Arthrobacter globiformis: one gene and its partner. The protein of the gene in region 2 interacts with the protein of the main gene of each other region in a pairwise test. Links are inferred from orthologs where the notes say so. Each region holds a gene or a part of one and is shown on either strand. Other genes may lie near its edges.

Evidence for each region.
Region 1: the proteins of QFZ23_RS13395 (region 2) and QFZ23_RS16135 interact in binary tests that used the Escherichia coli proteins (3 or more experiments, as listed by UniProt). The link is inferred for Arthrobacter globiformis from one-to-one orthologs.

What each region holds. Positions count from the first base shown.
Region 1 is NZ_JAUSZX010000001.1:3,443,958-3,451,829, reverse strand. What follows is about bases 3,468-7,841. They hold QFZ23_RS16135 (multifunctional oxoglutarate decarboxylase/oxoglutarate dehydrogenase thiamine pyrophosphate-binding subunit/dihydrolipoyllysine-residue succinyltransferase subunit), read right to left. Parts: upstream 7,496-7,841; coding sequence 3,668-7,495; downstream 3,468-3,667. Other genes in these bases: QFZ23_RS16140 (GDSL-type esterase/lipase family protein), read right to left, coding at 3,468-3,524. Also shown: QFZ23_RS16160 (sigma-70 family RNA polymerase sigma factor), read left to right, coding at 129-857; rsrA (mycothiol system anti-sigma-R factor), read left to right, coding at 854-1,114; QFZ23_RS23795 (50S ribosomal protein bL37), read right to left, coding at 1,199-1,273; QFZ23_RS16150 (PadR family transcriptional regulator), read right to left, coding at 1,402-2,007; QFZ23_RS16145 (DUF4097 family beta strand repeat-containing protein), read right to left, coding at 2,007-2,834; more of QFZ23_RS16140, read right to left, coding at 2,925-3,467. UniProt on the Escherichia coli protein: E1 component of the 2-oxoglutarate dehydrogenase (OGDH) complex which catalyzes the decarboxylation of 2-oxoglutarate, the first step in the conversion of 2-oxoglutarate to succinyl-CoA and CO(2).
Region 2 is NZ_JAUSZX010000001.1:2,868,318-2,877,092, reverse strand. Bases 2,239-5,167 are described here. They hold QFZ23_RS13395 (ABC-F family ATP-binding cassette domain-containing protein), read right to left. Parts: upstream 4,538-5,167; coding sequence 2,939-4,537; downstream 2,239-2,938. Other genes in these bases: QFZ23_RS13390 (biotin transporter BioY), read left to right, coding at 4,829-5,167; QFZ23_RS13400 (DUF222 domain-containing protein), read right to left, coding at 2,239-2,850. Also shown: QFZ23_RS13420 (SURF1 family cytochrome oxidase biogenesis protein), read left to right, coding at 1-220; QFZ23_RS13415 (YbaK/EbsC family protein), read left to right, coding at 204-704; QFZ23_RS13410 (dihydrofolate reductase family protein), read right to left, coding at 777-1,355; QFZ23_RS13405 (hypothetical protein), read right to left, coding at 1,706-1,840; more of QFZ23_RS13400, read right to left, coding at 1,837-2,238; more of QFZ23_RS13390, read left to right, coding at 5,168-5,503; QFZ23_RS13385 (energy-coupling factor ABC transporter ATP-binding protein), read left to right, coding at 5,500-6,225; QFZ23_RS13380 (energy-coupling factor transporter transmembrane component T family protein), read left to right, coding at 6,222-6,845; QFZ23_RS13375 (LacI family DNA-binding transcriptional regulator), read right to left, coding at 6,873-7,901; QFZ23_RS13370 (Gfo/Idh/MocA family protein), read left to right, coding at 8,110-8,775. UniProt on the Escherichia coli protein: Genetic data indicate it may be involved in ribosome assembly or function.

The DNA of each region.
Region 1 (7,872 bases), 570 kb from region 2 along the record:
TGGTGCCGGAAACCGACGCGCTTGAGGCAGGGAGTGCCTTCCCGGGCCAGGACGGCTTCCCCGGCCCGGACTCCGGTACGGCACGTCGTCAGGGGCGGCCGGCGCCGATCAAAGTAGACTTGAAGGCAATGAGCACCGTGGATCCGGCCGTACAGGCCGCACAGGAGGACGCCGCCAACGGCATCCCGGAGAATGGCACGTCACCCGCCGCTGAAGCGGCAGAGGATATCGACGTCGGCTCGGAGAGCGCCGAAGCGCGCCGGGCCCGGTTTGAGCGCGACGCCATGCAGTACGTGGACCAGCTGTATTCGGCGGCCATGCGCATGGCGCGGAACCCGGCCGATGCCGAGGACCTCGTGCAGGAGGCGTATACCAAGGCGTTCTCGGCGTTCCATCAGTACAAGCCGGGCACCAACCTGAAGGCCTGGCTGTACCGGATCCTGACGAACACCTACATCAACCTGTACCGGAAGCGGCAGCGGGAACCCCTGCAGTCCAATTCGGACACCATCGAGGACTGGCAGCTTGCCCGTGCCGAGTCCCACACTTCCAGCGGTCTGCGGTCCGCGGAGGCCGAGGCTTTGGACCACCTGCCGGATTCGGACGTCAAGCGGGCCCTGCAGGCCATCCCGGAGGAGTTCCGGCTGGCCGTGTACTTCGCCGACGTCGAGGGCTTCGCGTACAAGGAAATTTCGGACATCATGAACACCCCCATCGGCACTGTGATGTCCCGGCTCCACCGGGGCCGGAAGATGCTGCGGGACATGCTGGCGGACTACGCCGCCGACCGGGGATTCAAGGCTGCTGCAGACGCCACGGCGGCAACGGAAAGCAAGAAACAGGAGAACGCGAAATGAGCGACTGCCAGGGATTGGGCGATTGCGATGACACAAGGATGCAGCGCATCTACGAGTATCTGGACGGAGCTTTGACCCGCAGCGACCTTGCGGAGATCAAGCACCACCTCGATGAGTGTCCGGAATGCGCCCAGCAGTACGATCTTGAGTGCGTCATCCGGAAAGTAGTGAAGCGTTCCTGTACCGAGGCGGCGCCGGAAAACCTTAAGAACGCGATTCTGGAACGGATCCACACCATCCGGCCGGTGGACGCCTGACGGGTTTCCTGACTTAAACGCGATGCCCCCGCTACCTTGCTGGTAGCGGGGGCATCGCGTTTAAGCTTCGGTTCAAGCCGTGGCTTAGGTGTTGGGGCGCTTCCCGTGGTTCGCGCCGCCACGCTTACGGTCACGACGCTTACGTGCACGTTTGCTCATAGCTGGCCTCCTTAATTTCGTTACCCAAAAGAGTTGCCCTCCAGTCTCCCATATCAGGGGACAGGCCGCGAACCGGGAGCGGTGCGGGGGCGCAGGGAGACGCCGCGGCTGCCGGTGCCCAGTAGCGGCTACAGTGAGTTGCGGATCGAGACCCGGGCCTGGTCCAGGACGGTCCGCACCGTTTCCAGGGCCACGGGTGTCATGGGCCGGGCGCTGGTTTGCAGTCGAAGCTCGGCGCGGATGTCATCGCGGAACGCCTGCAGGAGCATCTCCGCTTCCTTTAGCATGCGCTGCCCCTCGGCGGTGTAGCGGCCCTGGCCGGCCAGGTCCGCCGACCTGGCAGCGGTGCGTGCCGCTTCCGCTGTGGCCGCCAGGTCCGCCCGCAGTCCGCGCATGTTGCTGCGGATGTCGGCTCGGAGGTCATCGGCGAGCCGGCGGACGGACGCCGCAATGTCGTTCTCCACGGTCTTCAGCTCCTCGCGCCGGCTGTCCAGTTCAGCCAGGCCCGCCGCGGTGATGCGGTAGTTGGTGCGGCGCCCCTGGGATTCCGTGGCCACCAGGCCTTCCTCCTCAAGCTTGCCGAGGCGCGGATAGATGGTGCCTGCGCTGGGAGAGTAGGTGCCGCCGAACCGGTCGCTGAGCGCCTTGATGAGTTCATACCCGTGCTTCGGGCCTGCCTCGAGGAGTGCCAGCAGATAGAGCCGGAGGGCGCCGTGGGCAAAGACGGGAGGCATCAGAGCGCCTGTTCCGCGGTGGCTGGCGCCTGGCCGTGGAAGATGGACGTCTTCCCGGACACCGAATTGGTCCGGACCAGCATGAGTTTGGCGTCCGGGCCCGAGATGGTCTGTACCTTGCCGCCGGGGTGGCCGTACTTCCGGTCGTCGATGACCACAGGCCCGCTGGCTGACTGGGCCACGATGTCCACGCCGACGTCGTGCGGTACGCGGACGGTCAGGTCCCCGGACACCGAGTTCGCACCGAAGTCATGGGTGAAGCCGTGCAGGTCAAAGCTCATGTCGCCGCTGACAGTGTTGGCCCGGATGTTGGTGAACTGGCCGGACGCCGTGACCTCGCCGGAGACGCTCTTGGCCGTCAGGACGCCGCTGTGGTTGCGGGCGATCACTTCGCCGCTGACTGTGTTGACGTGCAGGTCACCGGAGGTCCCGTCGGCCAGCAGTGATCCCGTGACGGTGCTCAGCCGGGTCCGTCCGTGGACACCCGAGACCAGACCGTCCCCGCTGACAGTGCCCGCCTCGACCTCAACGCCGGCAGGGACGGCGATGCTGATGACCACGGAGTTGTTGCTGCTGTTGTTGACCGAGTTCATCAGGTTTTTGAACCAGCCCTGCGGTCCGTGCAGCTGGTGGCGGATTTCGAGGCGGCCGCCGGTCATGGAGATCGCCAGCGGATCGCCGAGCACCTCCGACACCTCGATGCGGACAACGGCCTCGTCGTGCGTGACGATGTCCAGCCTGCCCCGGACAATGCCCACCTTAAGGTGCGAGACGCCGTCGACATCCATGGTCTGCGGGCCGGTGACGGTCCAGGAATTCTCTTCCATGATTCCCTCCACTTGAGATATATCGTGTCCGTGGAAGCCACGCTAGTCCGCTGCCGCCGTAAGATCAAGATATATCGCGAGTGGGTTTTCCTAGTCCGGGGTGTCCATTCCGAGCCACTGGAACCAGCCCCGGTGCAGCACCAGCCATGCCATCAGCCCGTAGCCCGCCTGCCCGGGCGAGCCACCGTTGGCTGCGAGGTCCTGGCGCCACTGCTCATGGTTCAGCAGCGGTGAAAACGTGTCGACGTAGAGGTGCTTGCGCCGGGTGGTCACGTCGGCAAAGGCTGTGTTCAGCTCGGCGAGGCGGTGGTTCTGCACCGGGTCGAGTGTAGGCGGCGGTCCCACGACGAAGACCTCCAGCCTCTTCTGGGTGGCCGAATCCAGGATGTTGGCGAGATTGAGCCGGCTCCGGGCGGTGGACAGCCCGAACTCAATATCCCGGCCGGAGAGCCCGATGACCAGGCGGTTCTCATGAGAATCGCTGAACCTGCGGCCGGCCTCCTCGAGCCAGCGCGCCGACAGGCCCTCGGTGCCTTCCTGCGGGCACGGAAGGGAAAAGCTCTCCACCGTCATGCCGTCCTGCGGAGTGCGGGCGAGGACCCGGCCCAGCCACCCGAGCGCCCGGGGATCGCCGAGCCCGGCGAGCAGTTCATCTCCAACAGCTGCAATCCGCAGCTTCCTGTCTTCCACTACTACCTCTTCACTTGTTGGGAGGGCGTGTCCCGGATACGGACCGTTTGTATGCCAACACTAAAGGTCCATTAACTCATGCCGATTAAACAGAGCTGCCCGGCTGGAACGGTATGTCACCGTCCGGCCGGGCAGCTGTTCTGCTACTTACGGGCGAAAGCCTGCTTCAGCAGCGCATCCTGCTCCGCAGCGTGGCGCTTCATGGAGCCGGCCGCGGTGGAAGCTGAGGCCGGGCGTGAAACCAGGCGCACCTTCAGGTCCAGGGCGGTCGGCAGGTGCAGACCCATGAACGGCCACGGACCCTGGTTGGCGGGCTCGTCCTGCGCCCACACAACTTCCGCGTTCGGGTACTTGGCCAGTTCGGCTTCGATCTCCGCCTGCGGCAGCGGGTACAGCTGCTCGACGCGGATGATCGCCGTCGACTTGTCGCCCGTCTTCTGCCGCGTGGACAGCAGGTCGTAGTACAGGCGTCCGGAGACCAGGAGTACGCGGTCCACGGCGTCCGCCTGCAGCATCTCGTGTTCACCGATCACCGGGCGGAAACCGCCGGTGGTGAAGTCCTCCACGGACGAGGCAGCGGCCTTGAGGCGCAGCAGCTGCTTCGGCGTGAAGATGATGAGCGGCTTGCGGGGCCGGCTGTAGGCCTGGCGGCGCAGCAGGTGGAAGTGCGACGCCGCCGTCGTCGGGTTGGCGACGATCATGTTTTCCTCGGCACACAGCTGCAGGAAGCGTTCGATGCGGGCCGAGGAGTGGTCCGGGCCCTGTCCCTCGTAGCCGTGCGGAAGCATCAGCACGAGCGACGAGCGCTGGCCCCACTTCTGCTCGGCGGACGAGATGAACTCATCGATGATGGTCTGCGCGCCGTTGACGAAGTCGCCGAATTGCGCTTCCCACAGGACCAGGGCGTCGGGGCGCTCCACAGAGTAGCCGTATTCGAAGCCCATGGCCGCGTATTCGGACAGCAGCGAGTCGTAGATCCAGAGCTTGGCCTGGTTGTCCGACAGGTTGCCGAGCGGCAGCCATTCGTTGCCGTTGGCGCGGTCGTGGAACACAGCGTGGCGCTGGACGAACGTGCCGCGGCGGGAATCCTGGCCGGCAAGGCGTACGGGTACGCCCTCCATGATCAGGGAGCCGAAGGCAGCGATTTCGCCGAAGCCCCAGTCGATGCCGCCTTCACGGGACATCTGTTCACGCTTCTCCAGCAGCTGCTTGAGCTTGGCGTGGACGGTGAAGCCTTCGGGGATCTCCACGTGCGCCTTGCCGATGCGGGCCAGGGTGTCGGCCGAGATCGCCGTCGACGCCGGGGCGTTCGTTCCGATGTCCGACTGCTGTGCCTGGGGACGCTCGATGTCCGATACCGCTGCCGAGTCGGCGGTGATGATCGGAATGGGCGAAGTCTGGGCCGCGTGGGTTTCGGCGAAGACGCGCTCGAGGCGTTCCTGGTAGTCACGGAGCAGCTGCTCGGCTTCTTCCTCGGTGATGTCACCACGGCCGATCAGGGACTCGGTGTAGAGCTTGCGCACGGACCGCTTGGCCTCGATGAGGTTGTACATCAGCGGTTGCGTCATCGAGGGGTCGTCGCCCTCGTTGTGGCCACGGCGGCGGTAGCAGACCATGTCGATGACAACGTCCTTGTGGAACCGCTGGCGGAACTCGTAGGCGAGCTGGCCGATGCGGACAACTGCCTCGGGGTCGTCGCCGTTCACGTGGAACACCGGAGCCTGGATCATCTTGGCGACGTCCGTGGAGTACGTGGACGAACGCGAGGCGGACGGCGCAGTGGTGAAGCCAACCTGGTTGTTTACCACGATGTGGATGGTTCCGCCGGTGCGGTAGCCGCGCAGCTGGGACAGGTTGAGCGTTTCCGCCACAACACCCTGGCCGGCGAAGGCCGCGTCACCGTGGACCATGATTGGCAGCACGGGGAACGACTGCCCCTGGTCCAGGCGGTCCTGCTTGGCGCGGACGATGCCCTCCAGGACCGAATCAACGGCCTCGAGGTGGGAGGGGTTGGCGGCCAGGTAGACCTTGGTCTCCTTGCCGTTGTCCGACGTGAACGTGCCTTCGGTGCCGAGGTGGTACTTGACGTCCCCGGAACCCTGCACGGAGCGCGGATCCTGGGTGCCTTCGAACTCGCGGAACACCTGGGCGTAGGTCTTGCCGGCGATGTTGGTCAGCACGTTCAGGCGGCCGCGGTGGGCCATGCCGATGGCAACCTCGTCCAGTGCGTCGTCGGCAGCGTCAGAGATGATGGCGTCCAGCAGCGGAATCAGCGATTCCCCGCCCTCGAGCGAGAACCGCTTCTGGCCCACGAACTTGGTCTGCAGGAAGGTCTCGAAGGCCTCTGCGGCGTTCAGCTTGGAGACAATGCGCAGCTGCTCGTCGCGGCTCGGCTTGGAGTACGGGTGCTCCAGCTGGTCCTGGAACCACTTGCGCTCGGCCGGGTCCTGAATGTGCATGTATTCGATGCCCGTGGTGCGGCAGTAGGCGTCCCGGAGCACGCCGAGGATGTCGCGGAACTTGAGCATCGGCTTGCCGCCGAAGCCGCCCGTGGGCCACTCGCGGTCGAGGTCCCACAGGGTCAGGCCGTAGGTGAGGACATCGAGGTCGGGGTGCTTGCGCTGGACGTACTCGAGGGGATCGGTGTCCGCCATGAGGTGGCCGCGAACGCGGTAGGAGTGGATCAGCTGCTGGATCCGGGCGACCTTGTTGATCTGGTCGGAGGGGTCCACCTGCAGGTCCGGGCTCCAGCGCACAGGCTCGTACGGAATGCGCAGGGCTTCGAAGATCTCGTCGTAGAAGTCCTGCGCGCCCAGGAGCAGGGAGTGGACGAGCTTGAGGAATTCGCCGCTGCCTGCACCCTGGATGACGCGGTGGTCGTAGGTGGAGGTCAGGGTGAGGATCTTGCTGATGGCGTTCTGGGCGATGATCTTCTCGCTCGCGCCCTGCCATTCGGCCGGGTAGTCGAGGGCGCCGACGCCGATGATGGCTGCCTGGCCCTTCGACAGACGGGGTACGGAGTGTACGGTGCCGATGCCGCCCGGGTTGGTCAGGGACACGGTGGTGCCCGCGTGGTCATCCGCGGTCAGCTTGCCGTTGCGGGCACGCTTGATGAGGTCTTCATAGGTGTGCCAGAACTCCGCAAAGTTCATGGTTTCGGCCTTCTTGATGTTGGGAACCATCAGAAGGCGGGTGCCGTCGGGCTTGGGCATGTCAATGGCGATGCCGAAGTTCACGTGTGCCGGCTGGACCGCCACGGGCTTGCCGTCGACCTCGTCGTAGTACACGTTCATGGACGGGAACTGGGACAGCGCCCGGACAACGGCGTAGCCGATGAGGTGGGTGAAGGAGACCTTGCCGCCGCGTGCGCGGGCCAGGTTGGAGTTGATGACAACCCGGTTGTCGATCAGGAGCTTGGCCGGGACTGCCCTGACACTGGTGGCGGTGGGCACCTCAAGGCTCGTGACCATGTTCGACGCAATGGCCTTGGCCGGTCCGCGGAGAACGGAAACGACGTCCTCCTCGGGGGCGGTGGGAGCCTTGACGTTCTTCGGCAGCTGGGCCGGGATGGGCTGGGCGCCGGTGCCCGCCTCGGTCTTCTTCGAGCCGTCGCGGGCCACCGTTGCCGGAGCCTTCTTGGCGGGTGCGGGCTGGGCGGGGGCTGCTGCCGGCGCCGGTGCCGGTGCTGCCGCAGGCGCCTGGGCCGCGGGAGGAGCGGATGCCGGTGCCTGCGCGGGCGCCGGGGGAGTGACAACGGGCAGTTCGCGGGTAGCCGGATTGGCCGCCGGGGCCGTCACAGCCGGTACGCCGTTGGAAGATGGACCGTTGCCGCTGTCGAATGATTCGAACAGGGGCCACCATTTGGCATCGACCGTATTCTTGTCCTGTTGGTAACGCTCGTACAGTTCGTCAACGAGCCACTCGTTTCCACCAAATTCCTCTGGCAGACGGTGGCTAGGCTGCTCTGGCACTTGAAATACGCCTCTTCCATGAGTTTGATTTCCCTCTGGTCGCCTAAGGTGCCACGGCACAACAATCGAACCAGTTTCTGTGTCCTATGAACCCAGACCCTTGCCAGTCTAGTGACCGTTCCGGCTTAACTGCCAATAAGGGTGACCCAAATCATGTACCGTCCGATTTATGGCGAAATAGCCGTCCAGACGGGCCCCGAACGGTGTCCTATCCATCATGCGCGGGCACCGATTCCGGACGGGCAGGATGAGCAGCTTCAGTCCTCTGTAGCGGCACGTTGCTCCTGTAGACTGCAATCCTTATGGACAGTAAATATAGGTGCCATGGACGGTAGATCCAGGTGCCGGCCTGAGGGCTTGGAGCGGGGCGCGGTCTG
Region 2 (8,775 bases):
GTGGTTTGCCTTCGGCGTCCTCATGTTCGTGGGCTTTGGTTACGCTGCCCGGCAGCAGGCACGCAACGCCGCGATGGATGCCGAGGACGCCGAGGCGTTGGACGGCGAGCCTGCCCACACCGCCGCGGGAGCCCGCCGTCGTCCGCCGGCGCCCCGGAAGCGCAGGCGGCCGACGGCTGAAGAAGAGGAAGACGCGATCCTGGATGCCCAAGGCTACTGACGACCGGGGTGCGGATATCCTTGCCGACCCGGTGGCCAACGTGCGCCGCGCTCTTACCGCCGCAGGCGCCCGCGACACAGTCACGGTTCTTCCCGGTGCGGTTCCGACGGCGGCCGCCGCGGCTGACGCGCTCGGCTGCGACGTTGCGGCAATCACCAACAGCCTGGTGTTCGAAGTGGACGGTACTCCCCTGCTGATCCTCGCCAGCGGCGCCGCGAAAGTGGACGTCGGGCTGGTCGCCTCCCAGCTGGGCACCGGACGGATCCGCCGCGCGGCCCCGGATTTCGTGCTGCACCACACCGGCCAGGAGGTGGGCGGCGTTGCGCCGGTGGGCCATCCTGCCAAGATCCGCACCCTGCTGGATGCCTCGCTCGAAGAGCACCCAACGCTCTGGGCCGGAGCCGGCGACCATCACTCCATGTTCTCCATCAGCTACGGCGAGCTGCAGCGCATCACGGACGCCCACGCATTACGCGTGCGGTGAGTGCCGCCGGGGGCCGGCTCAATCCTTTGGCGTCGTGAGCGGAAGTAGGTGTTGCGTCCGGTTGCCTTCAATTCAGACATGCAGGGTGGGCCGGTAGATGAGCTCTTGGGTGTGGCCATCGAGCGTCCGGGTTTCGATCAGCTCGAGGTCGAAGTCGGCCGCGCCACGGAAGATCGGCTCCGCCCCGGTCTGGCCGGTGATCACGGGGAAGACAGTCACCTGGACGCGGTCCACCAGACCGGCGGCCATCAGTGCCCGGTTCATCGACAGGCTGCCGTGGGAGCGCAGCGGCACTGCTGACTCTTCCTTGAGCCGGGCGACGACGTCCACCGCGTCGCCACTCGCGACAGCTGCGTCCGGCCAGTCGAGCGGTTCTTGCAGCGTGGTCGACACCACCGTTGCCGGCAGGTTCCTCATCCGTGCGACCCAGGGGTCACGGACCTCGGACTCCTCGGTGCTTGCGGCCAGCATCTGCGCGAACGCCCGGTACGTGTTGGCCCCGAAGACCATTCGCTGCTCCTCGCCGTATAAGGCGAGGCGGTGCTCGAGCAGCTCGGGGCCTTGCTTGCCCCAGTAGCCGCCCCAGTTTCCGTTGTGGGAGCCGAAGCCGTCGAGGCTGGAAAAGATGTCGAAGGTGTAGGTAGCGCTCATGATGCTCTCCTCGAGTGCGGCTGATGGGGTTTGGGAATGCATATGTCACAGCGGGACGAGCTTAGCCACCGAAGCGGAGGCTGACCACCAGGCTGACTGCTGCGGTACGGCTCGAAGACAGCGAACCCCCGCTGCAGCGGCGCGCTGCTGGGCAGTTCACGTTCTTTATCAGATACGGCCAGCTGTGTCGCAATACAGACGCCCAGGCTCGGGTGCTGAGTGCTCGGGCCAGTTTCATTCGTGTTGGGGTCGTGAGCGGAAGTAGTTGTTGCGGTGGGGGTCGAGTTCTGGTGGGGGTTTGAACCAGGGGACTTCGGCGGTGACTTCGATGTGCCAGTGTTCCTTGTGGATCAAATGATGGTGGGGATGTGGGGCGGGAAGACCCGTGAGGCGCGGCCGATGTCCAGGATGCGGCCTTCGCTGCCGAGGACGACGGGGATGATGTCGGCGTCGCAGGCGATTTTGCGGATCGTGGCCGGGTTCACCGGGCCGGTGAACCCGAACAATGCGGTGCCGTCGCCGGTCCGGCCGGTATAAGCCGACCGGGGACCCCGCGCGCCCTGGGCCCACAGTGCTCCTTGTCGTTGGTGGAGTTCGCCGAGGAGGTCGCGGTAGTTGGTGCCGGGGTGCGGGGGTTGGTGGCGGTGTTCATGACGGTGGTGAGGGTTTCGAACTGTTCGGTGGTGGCGTAGATTTCCAGGTGCTGCAGGCCGTGTTTGGGGCGGCGGATGAAGGCGCCTTGGATTTGGCGGAGGGCTGCTTCGGAGGGTTCGGTCCCGTCCTGGTCGATGGCCTCGGTCCAGTGTTTGGTGACCCGGGTAAGGAAGTCGGCGTCGTTGTCGATGGCGGTGCGGGTCAGGGCGTGTTCCATCTCGGTGCTGAGGGCCGGGGTGGTGAGGTGCCGGGCCCGGTCCAGGGCCAGAGTGATGGTGGTCCCGGCGCGGGAGCTGATCTGGGCGGTGCTGATCGCGGCGGCGAGTTCTTCGTAGCGGGGAGGGAGCTGCTGGCCGCCGAAACCAGCCCGGGGCAGCACGGCGCCGGCCAGGCCGAGCCGGCGGCGGGCTTCGCCGGCCGGGATCCTCAGCCTCGCCTGCAGGAACTCGACAGTGTTGCGGGACCCGTCATCCCCCGGAGCCGGCTCGCCACCGGAGACGGCAGCGGTCGGGTCGAGGGGTGACGTCGCGCCGGTGAGCGCCCCGGTGCGGGCCCGGTCCACCGCGCCGGCGGCCACCACCTGCAGAAACTCCACGTGACGGGAGAGCCGCTCGACCCGGCCCGCGAAATCCGCGGCCTGCCCGAAACCCCACAACGCCGTGTCTTCGGCGGTGATCGCGCTGGAAGTCAGCAGATCAAGGCTGCGGTCCACCACGTCCGCCGCAGCAGGAAGGCTCTGAAGGGCGTTGGCGCCGGCAGTAGCCAACCCGTCGGCAGTAGCCAACCCACCGGCACCAGGCCATCCGGCCCGGTCTGCGGTGAACCCCCCAATGGCTTCCATGGAACCAGTCTGATCAGGGGGCCTGACCTTCAAGGCCTCAGCGAGGCCTGGCAGCGATAGCTGGCACACCGGCCAGCCCCCGGTGAAACTAGGCCAGCGTGATGAGGTCCAGGTAGTCCTCGTTCCAGAGGTCCTCAACGCCGTCGGGCAGCAGCACCACGCGCTCCGGGTTGAGGGCCTCAACGGCGCCTTCGTCGTGGCTGACCAGGACGACGGCGCCGGTGTAGTTGCGCAGTGCGCCCAGGATCTCGGCGCGGCTGGCAGGGTCGAGGTTGTTGGTGGGCTCGTCCAGGAGGAGAACGTTCGCGCTGGAGGCCACGATGGTGGCCAGCGCCAGACGGGTCTTCTCACCGCCGGAGAGCACTCCGGCGGGCTTGTCGACGTCGTCACCGGAGAACAGGAACGAGCCCAGGATGCCGCGGACCTCCGCGTCCTTCATATCCGGCGCAGAGGAACGCATGTTTTCGAGGACTGTCCGGTCGTGGTCCAGGGTTTCGTGTTCCTGGGCGTAGTAGCCCACCTTGAGTCCGTGCCCGGGAACGATGTCGCCGGTGTCCGGGCGGTCCACGCCGGCGAGCATCCGCAGCAGGGTGGTCTTGCCGGCACCGTTGAGGCCGAGGATGACCACCTTGGAGCCGCGGTCGATGGCGAGGTCCACGTCGGTGAAGATCTCCAGCGAACCGTAGGACTTGCTGAGGCCCTCGGCCGTGAGCGGGGTCTTGCCGCAGGGGGACGGGTCCGGGAAGCGCAATGCCGCCACGCGGTCGTTCTCGCGGACGGCCTCCAGGCCGCTGAGCAGCCGCTCGGCGCGCTTGGCCATGTTCTGCGCGGCGACGGCCTTGGTGGCCTTGGCGCGCATCTTGTTGGCCTGGTCCATCAGGACCTGGGCCTTCTTCTCGGCGTTGGCCCGTTCGCGCTTGCGGGCGCGTTCGTCGGTCTCGCGCTGCGTTAGGTAGCGCTTCCAGTCCATGTTGTAGAAATCGATCTGGGCGCGGTTGGCATCCAGCAGAAACACCTTGTTCACGGTTGCTTCCAGCAGTTCGGTGTCGTGGCTGATCACGATCAGCCCGCCCTGGTGGTTCTTCAGGAAGTCCCGGAGCCAGGAGATGGAATCTGCGTCCAGGTGGTTCGTGGGCTCATCCAGCAGCATGGTCTCTGCCCCGGAGTACAAAATCCGGGCAAGCTCCACGCGGCGGCGCTGGCCGCCGGAGAGCGTCTTCAGCGGCTGGTTCAGGATGCGGTCCGGCAACGCAAGGTTGGAGGAAATGGCCGCCGCTTCCGCTTCGGCCGCATAACCGCCGCCCGCGAGGAACTCGGATTCCAGCCGGTCGTACCGGTTCATGGCCTTGCGCTGGACTGCCGCGTCGTCACTGGCCATTTCCTCGTGGGCCTTCTTGAGCTTCCCGACGACGACATCCAGGCCGCGCGCGGACAGGATCCTGTCTCGGGCCAACTGTTCCATGTCCGGCGTGCGGGGGTCCTGCGGCAGGTAGCCGATCTCGCCGCTGCGGGTTACCTTGCCGGCGGCCGGGAGGCCCTCGCCGGCAAGAACGCGGGTCAGGGTAGTCTTACCGGCGCCATTGCGGCCAACCAGGCCGATCTTGTCACCCTTGTCGATGCGGAAGCTCACCTGGTCCATGAGCAGGCGGGCGCCGGCGCGCAGTTCAAGATCCTGGACGGTAATCAAAGCAGGTAAGGCCTTTCACAACAGGGAACGCCGCGGCACAACGAAAATGGAACCTAGTGGGTACCGGAGGTGTGGCCGAGAGAACGGCCCCTACAAGTCTACCGGCCGCAACAAGAGCACGTAACCGGACGCGTCGCCCGCCATTTGACCGGTGCGCAGGGCCGCCATTTGTGCCGTGGACCAAGCACCGGAGCCTCCGGCTTGTAGAAGACCCACAAAATACACCTTTTCCCGGGCCAGTAACGTCGAGACCAGCTGATAATTGTTTGTACCCTCTCGACAGGACCACCCATGACCCAGACCCATTCCGCCGGCACCCTGCAGCCGGCAAAGCGCAGCCGCTGGAACGCCACCGACCTCGGACTCATCGCCGTCTTCGCCGCGCTCGTGGCCGCGTCAGCCCTGGTTGCGGCCATCCCGGTGGGCGGCCTCGGCGTCCCCATTACGCTCCAGACGCTCGCCGTCATGCTGACCGGGCTCGCCCTCGGCCCCGGCCGCGCGTTCGCCGCCGTCGGCCTCCATACCCTGCTTGGGCTCGCCGGACTCCCCATTTTCAGCGGCGGCCGCAGCGGGCTGGGAATCCTGGCCGGACCGTCGGCCGGCTACATCATCGCGTTCCCCCTCGCCGCCGCGGCGGTGGGCTGGCTGGCCGCCGTCGTCATCCGCCGCACGGTGAAGTTCCGTGCCGTGTTCCTGTTCGCGGCCGCCATGGTTATCAGCATTGTGCTGATCCACGGCCTGGGCATCGCCGGCATGATGGTCAACGCCAAGCTGGACTTCTCCAAGGCCTTCCTGGCCGATCTGCCCTTCTACCCGGGTGACATCATCAAGAATGTCCTCGCGGTGGCGGTGGCCATCGCCCTGCACAAGGCCTTCCCCGACCTGCTGGTCCGCCGCGTCCGGCAGCTCCCGCAGAAGTCCACCACGGAGCAGCGCGCCACGCCGGAAGCCTCCGCACAGCAGTGAGCACCATCTCCCTCAGGAACGCAGGGGTCAGCGTGGCCGTCGACGGCCGCACAGACCCCAAAGTTCTGCTCCAGGACATATCACTGGAACTCACCGAGGAGCGCATCGGCGTGATCGGGGCCAACGGTTCCGGCAAGTCGACGCTCCTCCGAATGCTCAACGGCCTCGTTGCCCCCACGGCAGGGACAGTGACCGTCAACGGCGCCGACACGGTCCGCAATGTGCGCGCCGTGCGGCAGCAGGTGGGCTTCGTCTTCACCGATCCCCTCTCCCAGCTGGTCATGCCCACCGGGCGTGAGGATGTGGAGCTGTCCCTCCGGCGTTCGGTGCGGCACGGGAAGGAACGCCGGGAGCAGGCCACGGCCGCCCTGGACCGTTTCGGGCTGCTGCCGCTGGCTGACCAGAGCATCTATGAACTCTCCGGAGGCGAGCGGCAGCTCCTCGCCCTGGCTTCCGTGCTGGCGGTGGAACCTGACGTGCTCGTGCTCGATGAGCCCTCCACGCTGCTGGATCTCCGGAACCGCGAGCTGCTGCGCCGCACACTTTCTGGCCTTAGCCAGCAGATCGTCATGTCCACCCATGACCTGGAGCTGGCCCTGGACATGGACCGGATCCTGGTGGTCGAATCCGGACGGATAGCGTACGACGGCGGTGCTGCCGCCGCCGTCGAGCAATACCGCTCGCTTTCTGCCCGGAGCCTGTCAGGCGGGGACTTCCGGTGAGGGGACACGGCTTCCTGCTCGCCAACTACGTGCCCGGCACCTCCCTGATCCACCGCATGCCGCTGTGGCTGAAGTTCCTGCTCGTCCTGGCCTGCGGAATGGCCTCGTTCCTGATCGTCGACTGGCGGCTCGCCGCCGCGGCCCTCCTTGTGGTGTGCGTGCTGTTCCTGCTCAGCGGCGCCGGAGCGGTGCGCCTCTTCCGTGCGGTCCGGCCGCTGCTGCCCATCCTGCTAGTCATCGGCGCGTTCCAGTGGTGGCAGCTGGGCGGGCCTGTTGCCGCGCGGATCGTCCTGAACATCCTGCTGTGCGTCGTGGCCGCATCCCTGCTGACCGCCACAACGCCGCTGCACCGGCTGCTTGACGGCGTGGTTTCCCTGGCCCGCCCGTTCCGGCGCTTCGGCGCGGACCCCGAACGCTTTGCACTGACCATCGCCATCATGCTGCGGAGCATTCCCTTTATCGCCGGGGCATTCGCAGACGTCCGGGACTCTGCCCGGGCACGCGGCCTGGAACGAAACCCGAGGGCACTGGTCCTGCCGGTGTTCATCACCACTGTTGCCTATGCCCGCCACACGGGCGAAGCGCTGGCCGCCCGGGGCCTGGGCGAGCCGGAGGACTAGGAGCTTCCGGTTCTCAGCCCGCCTGGCTCAGCCTGCCGCTGACGACGGCGCCCGCTGGGCCGGCCCCGTCGACTGTCCTTCCTCGAAACGGCAGATCACCACAGCCTGGCGCATGGGGCCGCCCCGCTCCTCGAGCTGATCCACGAGCGTTTCGACGCCCATGCGTCCCAGCTCCGTGCTGGGCAGCGTGAGGACGGTCAGCCGAGGATCCGTCGTCGCGGCCCCGTCCGGCGTTGAGCCAATCAGCAGGACCGACATGTCGCCGGGCACGTCGATTCCGTGCTTGTCCAGGCCGTTGATGAAGCCGAACGACGCGTTGTCGTTCATGAGGATTACCGCCGTCGTGTCCGGGGCGGTTTCGAGCAGCCTTTCGGCGGCGCCCTGACCTGATATGGGCGATTCCTCGCACGAGATGTGGACGGATGCCAGCCCCCGGCGCTCCACTTCCGCGGCAAAGGTCGCCCGGCTCCGCACCACGGGGCCGTAGCCGCTGAGTGCATGCTCGGCCCCGCCGCTGTCAACGAAGCAGAACCGGCGGTGGCCCAGCCCCTCCAGGTAGGAGACGGCCTCGATCATGGAATTCTCAAAGTCGACGTCCGCATACGGCAGTTCCTCGGGGTGCCGCGTCCGTCCAATCAGGGCAAACGGCAACGTGGAACGCCGCAGCCGCTCCACCCGCGCATCGTCCAGCTGCACTTCCATGAGCAGGACACCGTCGATGAAGCCGCTCGAGATGAGCTCCTCAACCTCTTCGGCGTCGTTGCTGATGGGCCACAGCACAAGGTTGTACCCGAGGTCCTTCGCCGTCTGCGTGGCGCTGGTGAAGAACTTCACGGCGGTCTCGCTGAGCCGCCGCTGCAGCGCGGGGTACAGCAGCGCAATGATCCGGGTGCGCTTGCTGGCCAGCGCGCGCCCTAGGGCATTCCGGCGATAGCCAAGTTGCAGCATGGCCTCCTCAACCCTGGCGCGGGTGGCCGGGGCAACCGGTTTGGTGTCGTTGATGACAAACGACACCGTGGCGATCGAGACGTCCGCCAGCCTCGCAACGTCTCTCATGGTGGGCACGGCACGCCTCTTTCAGTTCAGACTCGGGAAACCGGACAGGACTCCAGTAAAGCGGTTAACTTTTTCCTTGACAACCCCTCGCCGCGGCATGCAGAGTTGTTTCGACATCCCCCGACACATTGAACCCGTGCCGGACTCGGCCAACGAGTTAACCGCTTAACTGCCGATTTGCACGAGCCTACTTTTCGACAGGAGGACGATGACGTCCACAACATCAGAGCCGGGAAAGCTGCGGATAGCCCTAATCGGCTACTCGTTCATGGGCTCCATTCACGCCCAGGCCTGGACCACGGCACCGAGGTTCTTCGACCTCGACGTTGTGCCCGTCCTCGCAGCGGTCTGCGGCCGCAACCAGGAAGCAGCCGAATCCTTTGCTGACAAATTCGGCATCGGCCGGGTGGAGACCGACTGGCGGGCCCTCGTGGCGGACCCGGAGATCGACGCCGTCGACATCTGCGTTCCCGGGAACCTGCACGCCGAGATTGCCATCGCCGCGCTCCAGGCCGGCAAGCACGTCCTCTGCGAAAAGCCCCTCGCCAACACACTGGCCGAAGCCGAGAGGATGGCCCTCGCAGCAGAGGAGGCGAAGGCCCGGGGCGCCCTGGCGATGGTCGGCTTCAGCTACCGCCGGACCCCGGCACTCGCCTACGCCCGGGATCTGGTCCGGGACGGCAGGCTCGGTACCATCCGCCATATCCGTGCCTCCTACTTGCAGGACTGGATCGTGGACGAGGACTTCCCGCTGGTCTGGCGACTGGAGAAGGACAAGGCAGGCTCGGGTGCGCTCGGCGACATCGGCGCACACATCATCGACCTCGCGCAGTACGTCACCGGACACCGCCTCGCCGGGATCAGTGCGCTGACG